2 linked regions of the Methylobacterium mesophilicum SR1.6/6 genome follow. The protein of the gene in region 2 interacts with the protein of the main gene of each other region in a pairwise test. Links are inferred from orthologs where the notes say so. Each region holds a gene or a part of one and is shown on either strand. Other genes may lie near its edges.

What was found. Proteins that work in one complex are often made in the same cells at the same time.
Region 1: the proteins of mtgA (region 2) and MMSR116_RS21470 interact in binary tests that used the Escherichia coli proteins (3 or more experiments, as listed by UniProt). The link is inferred for Methylobacterium mesophilicum SR1.6/6 from one-to-one orthologs.

What each region holds. Positions count from the first base shown.
Region 1 is NZ_CP043538.1:4,512,847-4,517,689, reverse strand. What follows is about bases 1,939-4,843. They hold MMSR116_RS21470 (peptidoglycan D,D-transpeptidase FtsI family protein), read right to left. Parts: upstream 4,391-4,843; coding sequence 2,486-4,390; downstream 1,939-2,485. Other genes in these bases: rsmH (16S rRNA (cytosine(1402)-N(4))-methyltransferase RsmH), read right to left, coding at 4,807-4,843; ftsL (cell division protein FtsL), read right to left, coding at 4,397-4,810; MMSR116_RS21475 (UDP-N-acetylmuramoyl-L-alanyl-D-glutamate--2,6-diaminopimelate ligase), read right to left, coding at 1,939-2,475. Outside these bases: MMSR116_RS21480 (UDP-N-acetylmuramoylalanyl-D-glutamyl-2,6-diaminopimelate--D-alanyl-D-alanine ligase), read right to left, coding at 1-995; more of MMSR116_RS21475, read right to left, coding at 1,015-1,938. UniProt on the Escherichia coli protein: Essential cell division protein that catalyzes cross-linking of the peptidoglycan cell wall at the division septum. Required for localization of FtsN.
Region 2 is NZ_CP043538.1:5,812,083-5,819,442, reverse strand. What follows is about bases 2,291-5,167. They hold mtgA (monofunctional biosynthetic peptidoglycan transglycosylase), read right to left. Parts: upstream 4,170-5,167; coding sequence 3,411-4,169; downstream 2,291-3,410. Other genes in these bases: MMSR116_RS27505 (polyprenyl synthetase family protein), read left to right, coding at 4,217-5,167; MMSR116_RS27515 (hypothetical protein), read right to left, coding at 2,704-3,348; MMSR116_RS27520 (argininosuccinate synthase), read left to right, coding at 2,291-2,526. Also shown: MMSR116_RS27530 (DsbA family protein), read right to left, coding at 1-330; MMSR116_RS27525 (2-hydroxychromene-2-carboxylate isomerase), read right to left, coding at 450-1,076; more of MMSR116_RS27520, read left to right, coding at 1,282-2,290; more of MMSR116_RS27505, read left to right, coding at 5,168-5,188; mmsB (multiple monosaccharide ABC transporter permease), read right to left, coding at 5,732-6,961; mmsA (multiple monosaccharide ABC transporter ATP-binding protein), read right to left, coding at 6,958-7,360. UniProt on the Escherichia coli protein: Peptidoglycan polymerase that catalyzes glycan chain elongation from lipid-linked precursors. May play a role in peptidoglycan assembly during cell division in collaboration with other cell division proteins.

The sequences.
Region 1 (4,843 bases), 1.3 Mb from region 2 along the record:
GTGCGCTCGCCGCGGCCCGCCGGCGGCGCCAAGCTGCCGAGGGACAGGGCGGCGCGGGCTAGATCGGCCCCGAGGCTGTGGGCTACCGCCATCACGCCGAGGGAATTGAGCGCCGCGTGCCGTCCGGCCGTGCCGAGCTTGTAGGTCACGGGTTGCCCCATCACCACCGTGTCGACCACCGACAGGTCGGGACGCAGGACGATCTTCAGGGCGCGCACGTCGGCCTCCGGGTGCTCGCCGAAGGTCACCACCCGGCCCGCGCGGGAGGCCTGCGCATGGGCGGCGAGCCGGTCGAAGTGTGGGACGTCGCGGTTGATCACGGCCACGCCGCCGGGCTGCAGTCCCGAGAAGATCTCGCCCTTGGCGTCCGCGATGGCGGCCAGCGAGGCGAAATGCTCGATGTGGGCGGGCGCGATGATGGTGATCAGCGCGATGTCGGGCCGGACCTGGGCGGTCAACGGCACGATCTCGGCCCCGTGGTTCATGCCGATCTCGAACACGCCGTAGCGTGTCTCGCGCGGCATCCGCGCCAAGGTCAGGGGCACGCCCCAATGGTTGTTGTAGGAGGCCGCCGACGCGTGGGTCTCGCCCTGCTCGGACAGGACGTGGCGCAGCGCTTCCTTGGTCCCGGTCTTGCCGACCGAGCCGGTAACCGCCACGACCTTGGCGTCGGTGCGGGCGCGGGCCGCCGCGCCGAGGCGGACCATCCCCGTCAGGACCGGGTCGGGACCGTCCGCCGGCACCGCAAGGACCGGTCCGTGCGCCGCGAGATCCGCCGCGCGGGCCTCGTTCACCACCGCGGCGCCGGCGCCGCGGCCGAGGGCGTCGGCGACGAAGTCGTGACCGTCGCGGGCCTCGCCGCGGATGGCGAAGAACAGGTCGCCGGGCTGGATCGTGCGCGTGTCGATCGAGGCGCCGCCGATCGCGCGGTCCGCGCCGATCAGGCGTCCGCCGGTGGCGGCTTCGAGTTCCGCGCGGGTCCAGAGTGCGGTCATGGTCAGCCCCCTGTCGCCGTCAGGCCGCGGTCCCGGTGATCGCGGCGCGCAGGACCGCGTGGTCCGAGAACGGCAGCGTCCGATCCCCCACGATCTGGCCGGTTTCATGACCCTTGCCGGCCACCACCAGCACGTCGCCGGGCCGGAGCCGGCCAACGGCGCTGCGGATCGCTTCTTCCCGGTCTCCGATCTCCTCGGCCCCCGGCGCCGCCGCCAGGATCGCCTGCCGGATGGCGGCGGGCTCCTCGGTGCGGGGATTGTCGTCCGTGACGATGACGTGGTCGGCGAGCCGCTCGGCGATCGCGCCCATCAGCGGACGCTTGCCCCGGTCGCGGTCGCCGCCGCAGCCGAAGACCACGACCAGCCGCCCCGAGGCGAACGGCCGGAGCGCGGTCAGCACGCTCTCCAGCGCCTCGGGCTTGTGGGCGTAGTCGACGAGGCAGAGCCCGCCCCGCGCCTCGCCGATCCGCTCCATCCGGCCCGGCACGCCGGTCAAGTGGTCGAGGGCCGCGAAGACACCGTCGGGATCGGCGGCACCCGCTGGCGTAGCCAGCGCGAGGCCTGCGGCCACCAGCGCGTTCTCGACCTGGAACTCGCCGACGAGGGGCAGGCGCAGATCCCGGGCGCGGCCCTCGAACATGACGCGGACGCCCTGCGCGAAACCTTCGGTCCGGACGGATTCGACGTGCAGATCCCGGCCGCCGCGGCCCACCGTGCGCACGGGCCGTCCCGCGCCCTCGGCCGCGGCGATCACGCGGTCGGCATAGGCGCCGTCGGCGTTGACGATCGCCGGGCATCCGGCGGGCAGCAGATCCGTGAAAAGTCGAAGCTTGGCCGCGAGATACTCCTCGAGGCTCGCGTGATAATCGAGGTGATCCCGGCCGAGATTGGTGAAGCCCGCGGCGTCGAGGCGCACGCCGTCGAGCCGGCGCTGCTCGATCCCGTGCGAGGACGCCTCCATGGCGAGGTCGGTGATCCCCTCGGCGGCGAGGCGCGCCAGCGTCCGGTGCAGCGTCACCGGGTCGGGGGTCGTCAGCGAGCCGTACTGGGCACCGCGGTTGGTGACGATCCCGACGGTGCCCAGACTCGCCGCGTCGCGGCCGAGGCGCGCCAGGATCTGGCGCACGAAGTCGGCGACCGAACTCTTGCCGGCGGTCCCGGTCACCGCCACGACGGTCCCGGGCTGCGCCCCCGCGAGGCGGGCCGCCGCGAGCGCCAGGGATCGGCGCGCATCGGCGACCGGGATCCAGGCGACGGTCTCGGGCAGGTCGGCGGGCCGCGCCCCCTCCCCGGCCACCGCCGCGGCGCCGCGCTGCGCCGCCTGCGCGGCGAAGCGGCGCCCGTCGGCCTTCGTGCCCGGCACGGCGACGAACACGGTCCCGGTGGCGACCTGCCGGCTGTCGGCCGTGAGGTCCGAGACCCTGAGGTCTGATACCGGGCCGGCGGCCTCGGGGAACAGGTCGGCGAGACGGGCGCTCATGCCTCCAACCTCACGGGCCGCCGAGCTGGTTGATGTGGTAGGCGTTCAGCTTGACCATCTGGGGGAACGGCCTCGTCGGCGGCTCGAATTGCGGCGGCAGGCCGAGGATCGGCGCCACCCGCTCGATCACCTTGCCGGTGACCACGCCGGAGTTCCAGGCCGCCGTGGCGTAGCCGCCCGATTCCGGCAGGCCCTGCGGCTCGTCCATGATGGTGACGAACAGGTACTTCGGATCGTTCATCGGCGCCGCCGCCATGAAGGTCGTGAACAGGCGGTTGTGGATGTAGCGGCCGCCGATGACCTTCTCGGCCGTGCCGGTCTTGCCGCCCACGAAGTAGTACGGGATCGCCGCCTTCTTGGCCGAGCCCTCGGAGGCGTTCAGGCGCATGATGTAGCGCATCGCCTCGGAGGTCTGCGCCGACAGGACATGGGTGGACCGGGCCTTGTCGTCCGGGTTCGCTTTGAGGAATGTCGGGGTGATCAGGTCGCCGCCGTTGGCGATGGCCGCCACCGCCGCCGCCGCCTGGATCGGCGCCACCGCGATGCCGTGGCCGAACGCGATGGTGATGGTGTTGATCTCCGTCCAGCGGGACGGGACGATCGGCGCCGCGCTCTCCGGCAGCTCCGTGCGCAGCCGGTCGAGCAGGCCCATCTTCTTGAGGAAGGCCTTGTGCCCGGTGACGCCGACACCGAGCGCCATCTTGGCCGAGCCGATGTTGGACGAGTGGGTGAACACCTCCGGCATGGTGATGACGCGGTTGGTGCCGTGATACTCGTGGATCTTCTGGCGGCCCCAGTTCAGAACGCCGCCGCGGGTGTCGAAGGTCGAGTTGACGTTGTACTTGCCGGAATCGAGCGCCATCGCCAGCGTCATCGCCTTGAAGGTCGAGCCCATCTCGTAGACGCCGACATTCATCCGGTTGATCCGGTCCGGCGAGAGCGCGTCCTTCGGATCGTTCGGATCGAAGTCCGGCATCGAGACGAGCGCGATCACCTCGCCGGTCTTCACGTCGAGGATCATCGAGGCGCCGGCCTTGGCCTTGAAGTGGTCGATGCCCCAGGCCAGCTCGTCGCGCACGGCGAACTGCGCGCGCAGGTCGATCGACAGCTGCACCGGCTTGAGGTCGGCCTGCTTGTTGACCAGCCCGAAGCTGTTGAGCGCCTGCAGGCCGGTGGAGTCGATGTACTTCTCCATCCCGGCGATGCCGACGCCGTCGAGGTTGGTCGCGCCCAGGATGTGGGCGGCGGCGGTGCCATTCGGGTAGACCCGCTTGTGGTCGGGCAGGAAGCCGATGCCCGGGATGCCGAGCCGGTGGACCTCGGCCTGCTGCTTCGGGGTCAGTTCGCGCTTCACCCAGACGAAGCCCGCGCCGCTCCGGCCCTTGCGGGACGCCAGCTTGGCGCGCAGCTCCGTGGCGTTGAGTTCCGGCAGGACCGCGGTGAGCAGTTCCACCGCCTCGTCCTTGTCGTAGATGTTGCCGGGCTCGGCGAAGACCGAGACCGTGCGGATGTCGGTCGCCAGGATCTCGCCGTTGCGGTCGACGATGTCGGGCCGGAAGGCGGTCGAGGAGGCGGCCGCGACCCGGTGCTCCTGGCTCGGCGGATCCCCGAAGATCGCCATCATGAGGAGCTTGGCCGAGATCGTCCCGAACACGCCGACGAAGACCAGCCCGACCAGGGCGACGCGCATGTGCGAGCGCTCGATGGCCAGGCGGAACATGCTGCGCACGAACGCCTTGGCGCGGTCGGCCCGCGACACCGGTTCGAGGGCCACCTCCTCGATGGGGCGCGGCGCGGTCGCGGCATGCGCCCGCGCGGCGGCCTCCAGGATCGCGGCCTCGTGCTCCGACACGCCGGCCTCGGCCGGCTCCGCCGCGGCGGTCGCGTCTAGGGTCAGGTCGACATCTTCGGACACGGGCGACTACCTCGAAGCCGTCGTCGGGGTGCGGGTCGTGGTGACGGTGCGGGTGATCGCGCCGGTGGTGCGCGGCTCGATCGAACCCTTGTCCTTGGGCGTCGCCGTGGCGGCGAGCAGCCGGCCGATCTCGTCGCCGCGCTCGGGCCGGGCGGGCAGGTCCGAGAGGCGCGCCAAATGGCTTGTGCCGATCGGCTCCAGCGCGAGGTGCTTGTCGACGGCCGCCTGGAGGCGGTCGGGCCGGGTGAGGAGCTGCCACTCGGCGCGCAGCACCGCAATCGCCTGCCGCTCGGCGTGGAGCGCGGTCTTCAGCTTCGACACCTGGGCGCCCTGATAGAGCGTGTCGTACTTGATCGAGTAGGCGTAGATCGCCGAGGCCACGAGGCCGGCGACCGCCAGGAGGTTCAGGAGGCGGATCATCGGCGCTGGCCCCCGCGGGCGGCATCCGGCAGG
Region 2 (7,360 bases):
CAGGATCGGGTTGTGGACAAGCCCGATGCGCAGCTCCGCGTCGCTGTCGTGGAGGGCGACGACGTCGGCGGCGGCCTTCCGGCAGTACGGGCAGTTGAAGTCGAAGAACTCGTAGAGCGTGGCTCCAGCGTCCCGAGGGCCGACATAGGTGACGCCGCGCAGGGCCGGGATCTGCCCGGTGATCTCGCCGGGCAGCATCGAGTTCGCCACCGCCTTGCCGTCGTCGCCGGTGACCGCGACGCGCTGGCCGTAGGATTGCGCGGCTGCGCGGCCGATCCCCGTACCCAGCAGAGCGCCGGCGGTGACGAGAAGGCGTCGGGAAATGGGCATGGGGCTCGTCCGGGGCATCGCTGTCCCGCTCCGGCCGCACCGAAGCGGAGCCTGACCGGAACCAGGGGGTCGAGTCGGTTTGATGGCGAACCGGGATGAACGGGATCCTAAACCGGATCCTATTTGAGCCCCTTCGGCCGGTCGCCGGTGGCCCAGGCCAGGGCCAGTTCCAACCGGTCGTTGCCCCAGAACAGCTCGCCGTCATCGGCCAGGAAGGTCGGCGCGCCGTAGATCCCGCGCGAGCGCGCCTCCTCGACGCAGACCCGCAGCTTGGTTTTGTTGGACTCGGCGGCGGCGGCGCGCACGGTCTGGGTCCCGTCGAGGCCGAGCGAATCGAGGATCTCGGCGACCGCCGTCGGCTCCGCGATCGAACGCCCCTCGGCGAAGCTCGCGCGGAACACCGCCTTGGTGAACGGCACGAGCCAGTCCTGGTCCTGGCCGTAGACGGCGACGCGCACGGCGCTGAGGCTGTTCTGGGGGAACTGGGCGGGTCGGGTCAGCGGCGGCAGGTCGAGGCGCGCCGCCTCGCGCTCCACGTCCCGCCACATGTTCTTGCCCTTGGCCGGGTAGAGGTTGAACGGCGAGGTCGTCCAGCCCTGCGAGGCGAAGAGCGGGCCCACGAGGAACGGCCGCCAGCGAATAGCGACGCCGGCCTCCGCGGCGGCTGCCTCGACGCGCATCGCCGCAAGGTACGAATACGTGGAGGCGAATTCGTACCAGAACTCCAAAATTGGCTGGCGCGCCATAGACTTCGCTTCTCCGATACACGCTCGCGGCGATGACGACTGGCAACGCCCGGGCCAACTTACGCACGGCCGCAAGGCCGCCGTGAGGCGAAACGCGGCCGATCCTCCGGCAACGGCCTACGCACGAGATGGCGCGCCGGTTGCAGGTCGGTGACACCCGCGATAAGCCGCAGACGCAGCGCCAGATCCCTCGCCCAGTCCCGGAATGAGCATGTCCGTCCCAGCCAAGAGCCCCGTGAAGAAGGTCGTGCTGGCCTATTCCGGCGGCCTCGACACGTCGATCATCCTGAAGTGGCTGCAGACAACCTACGGCTGTGAAGTGGTGACCTTCACGGCCGATCTCGGCCAGGGCGAGGAGCTGGAGCCCGCCCGGCGCAAGGCGGAACTCCTCGGCATCAGGCCCGAGAACATCTTCATCGAGGACCTGCGCGAGGAATTCGTCCGCGACTACGTCTTCCCGATGTTCCGGGCGAACGCCGTCTACGAGGGTGTCTACCTGCTCGGCACCTCGATCGCGCGGCCGCTGATCGCCAAGAAGCAGATCGAGATCGCCGAGAGGGTCGGGGCCGACGCGGTCTGCCACGGCGCCACCGGCAAGGGCAACGATCAGGTCCGGTTCGAGCTCGGCTACTACGCCCTGAAGCCCGACGTGACGGTGATCGCCCCCTGGCGCGAATGGGACCTGCGGTCCCGCGAGCAGCTCATCGCCTTCGCCGAGCAGCACCAGATCCCGATCGCCAAGGACAAGCGCGGCGAGAGCCCGTTCTCGGTGGACGCCAACCTCCTGCACGCCTCCTCGGAGGGCAAGGTGCTTGAGGATCCGGCCGTCGAGGTGCCGGACTACGTCTACTCGCGCACCCTCTCCCCCGAGGAGGCGCCCGACCAGCCGACGATCGTCACGATCGGCTTCGAGCGCGGCGACGCCGTCTCGATCGACGGCGAGGCGCTGTCGCCCGCGAGCCTTTTGGCCAAGCTCAACGAGCTCGGCCGCGCCAACGGCATCGGGCGCCTGGACCTCGTGGAGAACCGCTTCGTCGGCATGAAGAGCCGCGGCATGTACGAGACGCCCGGCGGCACGATCCTGCTGCCGGCGCACCGGGCCATCGAGTCGATCACGCTGGACCGGGGCGCCGCCCACCTCAAGGACCAGCTGATGCCGCAATACGCGGAGCTGATCTACAACGGCTTCTGGTTCTCGCCGGAGCGCGAGATGATCCAGGCGCTGATCGACAAGAGCCAGGAGAAGGTCACCGGCACCGTGCGGCTGAAGCTCTACAAGGGCGGCGTCCACGTGATCGGTCGCGAGAGCCCGCACTCGCTCTACGACCAGGATCTCGTGACCTTCGAGGAAGGGGCAGTCGCCTACGACCACCGCGACGCGGCGGGCTTCATCAAGCTCAACGCCCTCCGGCTGCGGACCCTGGCGCAGCGCAGGAAGCGCGAGGGCTGATCTCCGGCCGATCGACAGCGCCATCGTCCCTGCGGGCGGAGCGAAGCCATCCGGTTCGCGGCACGCTCCCGAGCGTGCCGCTGCCCCCGGGGTTCGCTCGGCGCATGCCGACGAACAGGCGCGCCGGCCAGACGCGGGAGCCGCTGCCGATCCGAGTCCGTCGACCCCGCGGTGGCGTCAGGCGGGTCCCCAACCTCCGCCGGAAAGCCGGAAGTCGCCCGGCCCGAGGTCGGCATAGCGCAGGAAGATCTGCAAGGCCGGCTGCGATTCCCGGTGAAGCCGGACGAGGCGGGTCTCGGCATCCTCGTCATCGTTCGCCGCCGCCTGCGGGACGGCGGCGAGGTGCCGCTTCATGGCAGCGATATAGGAACCGTCGCCACCATACGGCCGCTGCGGATCCACCCGCGGCACGCCCTGCGCCGCATCCCAGCCGAAGCTGAGCCGCGGAATCAGCGCGAGGTGCTCCGGTGTCACCGCGAAGGTGATGTGCTCGGGCGTCTCGCCGGTCTCGGCGTCCCGGAAGACATCGCCGACCGCGCCCGGATCGAGCTTCGCCAGAGCGTTGTGATACTGGTACCGGCCGGGCTTGAGCTGCGCGTTCTGCACGAACACGGCGAGACCGTCCTCGAGCGCCCGGTGCTCCTCCTCCGCCCCCTCGTCGTCGCCGGTCACGTTGGCGATGTCGCCGTCGCGGTCGAGGCTGCCATAGGGCGCTTCCGGGTGAATCGTCGGCGCGCCCGGCTCGGCGCCGCCCCAGGCGACGACCATCCGGCGGATGAGGGCGATGCGCTCCAGGGTCAGGTCGTAGACGGCGTCGCTCATCGTATGTCGGTCCCGGGTGTCGCGCTTCTCCCGCTCGTCTTACAGAGGCGGTCCGGCGCCTGCTACCGCCGCAGGCAGCCGGTGAGCCCCTCGATCCGGCCCATCATGGCCTGGATCCGCGCGGCACGGCGTCTGACCCCCGGGGAGGGGCGGCCGGCGCTGCGGGTGATCGGGTTCGGCAGGACGGCGGCCAGCAGCGCCGCCTCCCCGGAGGTCAGACGGCTCGCATCCTTGCCGAACCAATGCCGGCTCGCGGCCTGCGCGCCGTAGATCCCGTCGCCCCACTCGGCGACGTTGAGGTAGATCTCCATCATGCGGCGCTTGCCCCAGAGCGTGTCGAGCGCCAGCGCCAGGGGGATCTCGATGGCCTTGCGGATGTACGAGCGCCCCGGCCACAAGAAGACGTTCTTCACGGTCTGCATGGCGAGCGTGGAGGCGCCGCGGCTCGGCGAATCGTCGTCCTCCACAACGTCACGGATCGCGCCGAAATCGACGCCGTGGTCCAGGCAGAAGCGCTGATCCTCCGAGGCGATCACCGCCTGCGACAGGGTCGGCGCGATGGCGGACAGCGGCACGGGATCCCGGCTCACCGGCTGGAGTGTCAACCACCGCCCGAGCATCAGGGTCGACGGCGGCATCACCGCGCTATAGACGAGCGCCAGCGTCAGAGCGACGACGAACCCGATGGCGGGGAGCAGAAACAGCCCCCCGACGATCCGGCGGACAAAGCGGGAGCGCCGCGGGCGCGCGAGCGGAAGGTCGCGTCCCGCCGCCTCGCGCCTGCGTCCTGCCCCGGCCACCGTGATCTCGTTCCCGTGCAACTGACGATCGATTGGTTTCCGCAAGGCCAGGACCGGACGTAAGCCCGATGACCCCGACCCCCTCAACGCAGGCACCGACCGGTTCGGTCAAGCCAGGCCAGCCCGCCGTCGATTTTACCCACAGGTTGACGGAAGTCGCCGGGACGGTGGAAACCTTCCTGGTCGAGCGCCTCGGCCCGACGATCGGCCCCGGCGAAATCGACCGGCCGCCGCGCCTCATGGAAGCGATGCGCCACGCGGTGCTCGGCGGCGGCAAGCGCCTGCGCCCGTTCCTCGCGATCGAGACCGCCCGGATGCTCGGCGGCTCCGAGGCCGCCGCCCTGGCGGCGGGCGCGGGTGTCGAGCTGGTCCACTGCTACAGCCTCGTCCACGACGACCTGCCCGCCATGGACGACGACGACATGCGCCGCGGCAAGCCGACCGTGCACAAGGCCTACGACGAGGCGACCGCGATCCTGGTCGGCGACGCCCTCCAGACGCTGGCCTTCGAGATCGTGGCCGATCCGGCCTGGCAGCCGGATCCTCGGATTCGCGCCGACCTCGTGCTCGGTCTCGCCCGCGCCTCCGGCCTCGGCGGGATGGTCGGCGGCCAGCTCCTCGACCTCACCGCCGAGGGACGCTTCGGCGCGGCCAACATGGACGTGGACGACACCCTGCGGATGCAGGCGATGAAGACCGGTGCCATCCTGGCCTTCTCGGTGGAGGCCGGCGCGATCGTGGGCGGTGCCGACGAGGGCCAGCGGGCGAACCTGCTGCGCTACGGCCTCGCTCTGGGGCAGGCCTTCCAGATCGCAGACGACATCCTCGACCGGGAAGCCTCGCCCGAAGCAATGGGAAAGGCCACCGGCAAGGACAAGGATGCCGGCAAGGCGACGCTGGTCGACCGCCTCGGCATCGACGGCGCCCGGGCCGAGTGCGACCGCCTCGTCGGCGTTTGCGAGGACGCGGTCTCGTCCTGGGGAGAGGGCGCCCGGATCCTGCGGGATGCCGCCCGATTCACGGTCGCGCGCAAGACCTGACGCCGGCTCATTCGGGCACGACCTCGGCCATTGACCGGGCCGTTGTCTCCGAACGGTTCGGGCGAAGCCGGATGGCGGGGCTTGCCTGTTCGCAGCCCGGAATCCCGTCTGTCGGCTTCGGCGGTCGGCTCGTTGATCCGCCGTCGGGAACACCCGGCCGCGTCCTGAGTGATTGAGCCTGGCTGATACGGTTGCCGGTTGAACGCTTCGGTCAAGGCGTCTCCCACGGTCATCGCGAGCGAAGCCAAGCGACCCGCGCAGCGCGACCTCGAGTGGTTTGGCGCCGCGTGGATCGCTTCGTTCCGCTCGCAAGGACGGATTGGTTGGAGCCACCGATGTCTTCAGCGGGAAACGCTGGGATTCCGTGCGCCGATCTCTGCCGCGATCGTGGCCTCGTCGACGGCCCCACCGCCGCGATCGGTCGGGAGAAACGGCGTCCGGCACCTTTGCCGCCCCGGGGTCGCCGGCTCGCGACTGCATCGCCTGCGGCAACTGGAGGAGGTGCCCGGCGATCGGACGCGTCGCCGTCCGCTCCAGCCCCGATCAGTGCCGGTTGTTCTTGTTGTGGACGTCCAGGCAGACGGCGGCCAACAGGACGACGCCCTTGATCACCTGCTGATAGTCGACGCCGATCCCCAGGATCGACATGCCGTTGTTCATGATGCCGATGATGAACGCGCCGATCACGACGCCCGAGACCTTGCCGATGCCGCCGGCCGCCGACGCACCCCCGATGAAGCAGGCCGCGATCACGTCGAGCTCGAATCCGACCCCGGCCTTCGGGTTCGCGGTGTTGAGCCGCGCCGCGAAGATCATGCCCGCCAGCCCCGCCAGCGCGCCCATGTTGGCGAAGGTCAGGAAGGTCAGCCGCTCGGTCTTGATCCCGGAGAGCCGCGCGGCCTTGATGTTCCCGCCCAGCGCGTAGATCCGCCGCCCGGTCGTCGTCCGGGTGGTGACGAATCGGTAGAGCATCACCAGCACGAACATCACGAGCAGGACGTTGGGCAGGCCGCGATAGGCGCTCATCTGGTAGGCGAAGGCGAGGATCACGATCGCGGTCACGCCGTTGCGGATGATGAAGGTCGCAAGGGGATCGGCCGGGCCGCCGTTCCTGAGCCGCACCTGCCGGCGCCGCCAATTCAGGCCGACCAGGATCGCCGTGAGCAGGGAGGCGCTCAGGAGGGCCGTCCAGGGGCCGGCGAAGTTCGTGAGGAAGCCCTTGGCGAGGAGCTGGAACACCTCCGGGAAGGGGCCGATCGAGGCGCCTTGGAGGAGCGCCAGCGTCAGCCCACGGAAGACCAGCATGCCCGCCAAGGTGACGATGAAGCTCGGGATGGCGAGGTAAGCCACGAAGTAGCCCTGCAACCCGCCGATGGCCGCGCCTACCGCGAGGCACACGACCGTGGCGGTCAGCGGATCGAACCCGAAGCGCACCATGAGCAGCGCCGCGAGCGCACCCACGAAGCCAACCACTGATCCGATCGACAGGTCGATATGGCCGGCCACGATGACCAGCAGCATGCCCAGCGCCATCACGACGACGTAACTGTTCTGCAGGATCAGGTTGGTGAGGTTCAGCGGCTGGAACAGCACCCCGCCGGTCGCGTACTCGAAGAACACGGTGATGACCGCCAGCGCGAAGACGAGCCCGTATTCGCGCAGCTGCGCTGTCTTGAAGGTCCCCCGTCGCGCCTGCGGCTCGCCACCGGCCTGGGCGCCGGGCAGGATCTCGGTCGGGGACATCATGGGCTTGCTCACAGAGATGTCGGTCATCCGTTCACGTCCTTGGAGCGCATGATCGCGCGCATGATCGCTTCCTGGCTCGCGTCGGCGCGCGGGAACTCGCCCACGAAGCGCCCCTCGTTCATCACGTAGATCCGGTCGCAGAGGCCGAGGAGTTCGGGCATCTCGGAGGAGATCACCAGCACGCCCCGGCCACCGTCGGCCAACTCATTGATGATGCTGTAGATCTCGTACTTGGCGCCCACGTCGATGCCACGAGTCGGCTCGTCGAGGATCAGCACCTTGGGGCCGGTGAACAGCCACTTGCTCAGCACGACCTTCTGCTGGTTGCCGCCCGAGAGGTTCACGGTCTGCTGCGCCACCCCGAAGGAGCGGATGCGCATCTTGGTGCGGTAGTCGCTGGCGATGCGGTGCTCCGCGTCGGTGTCG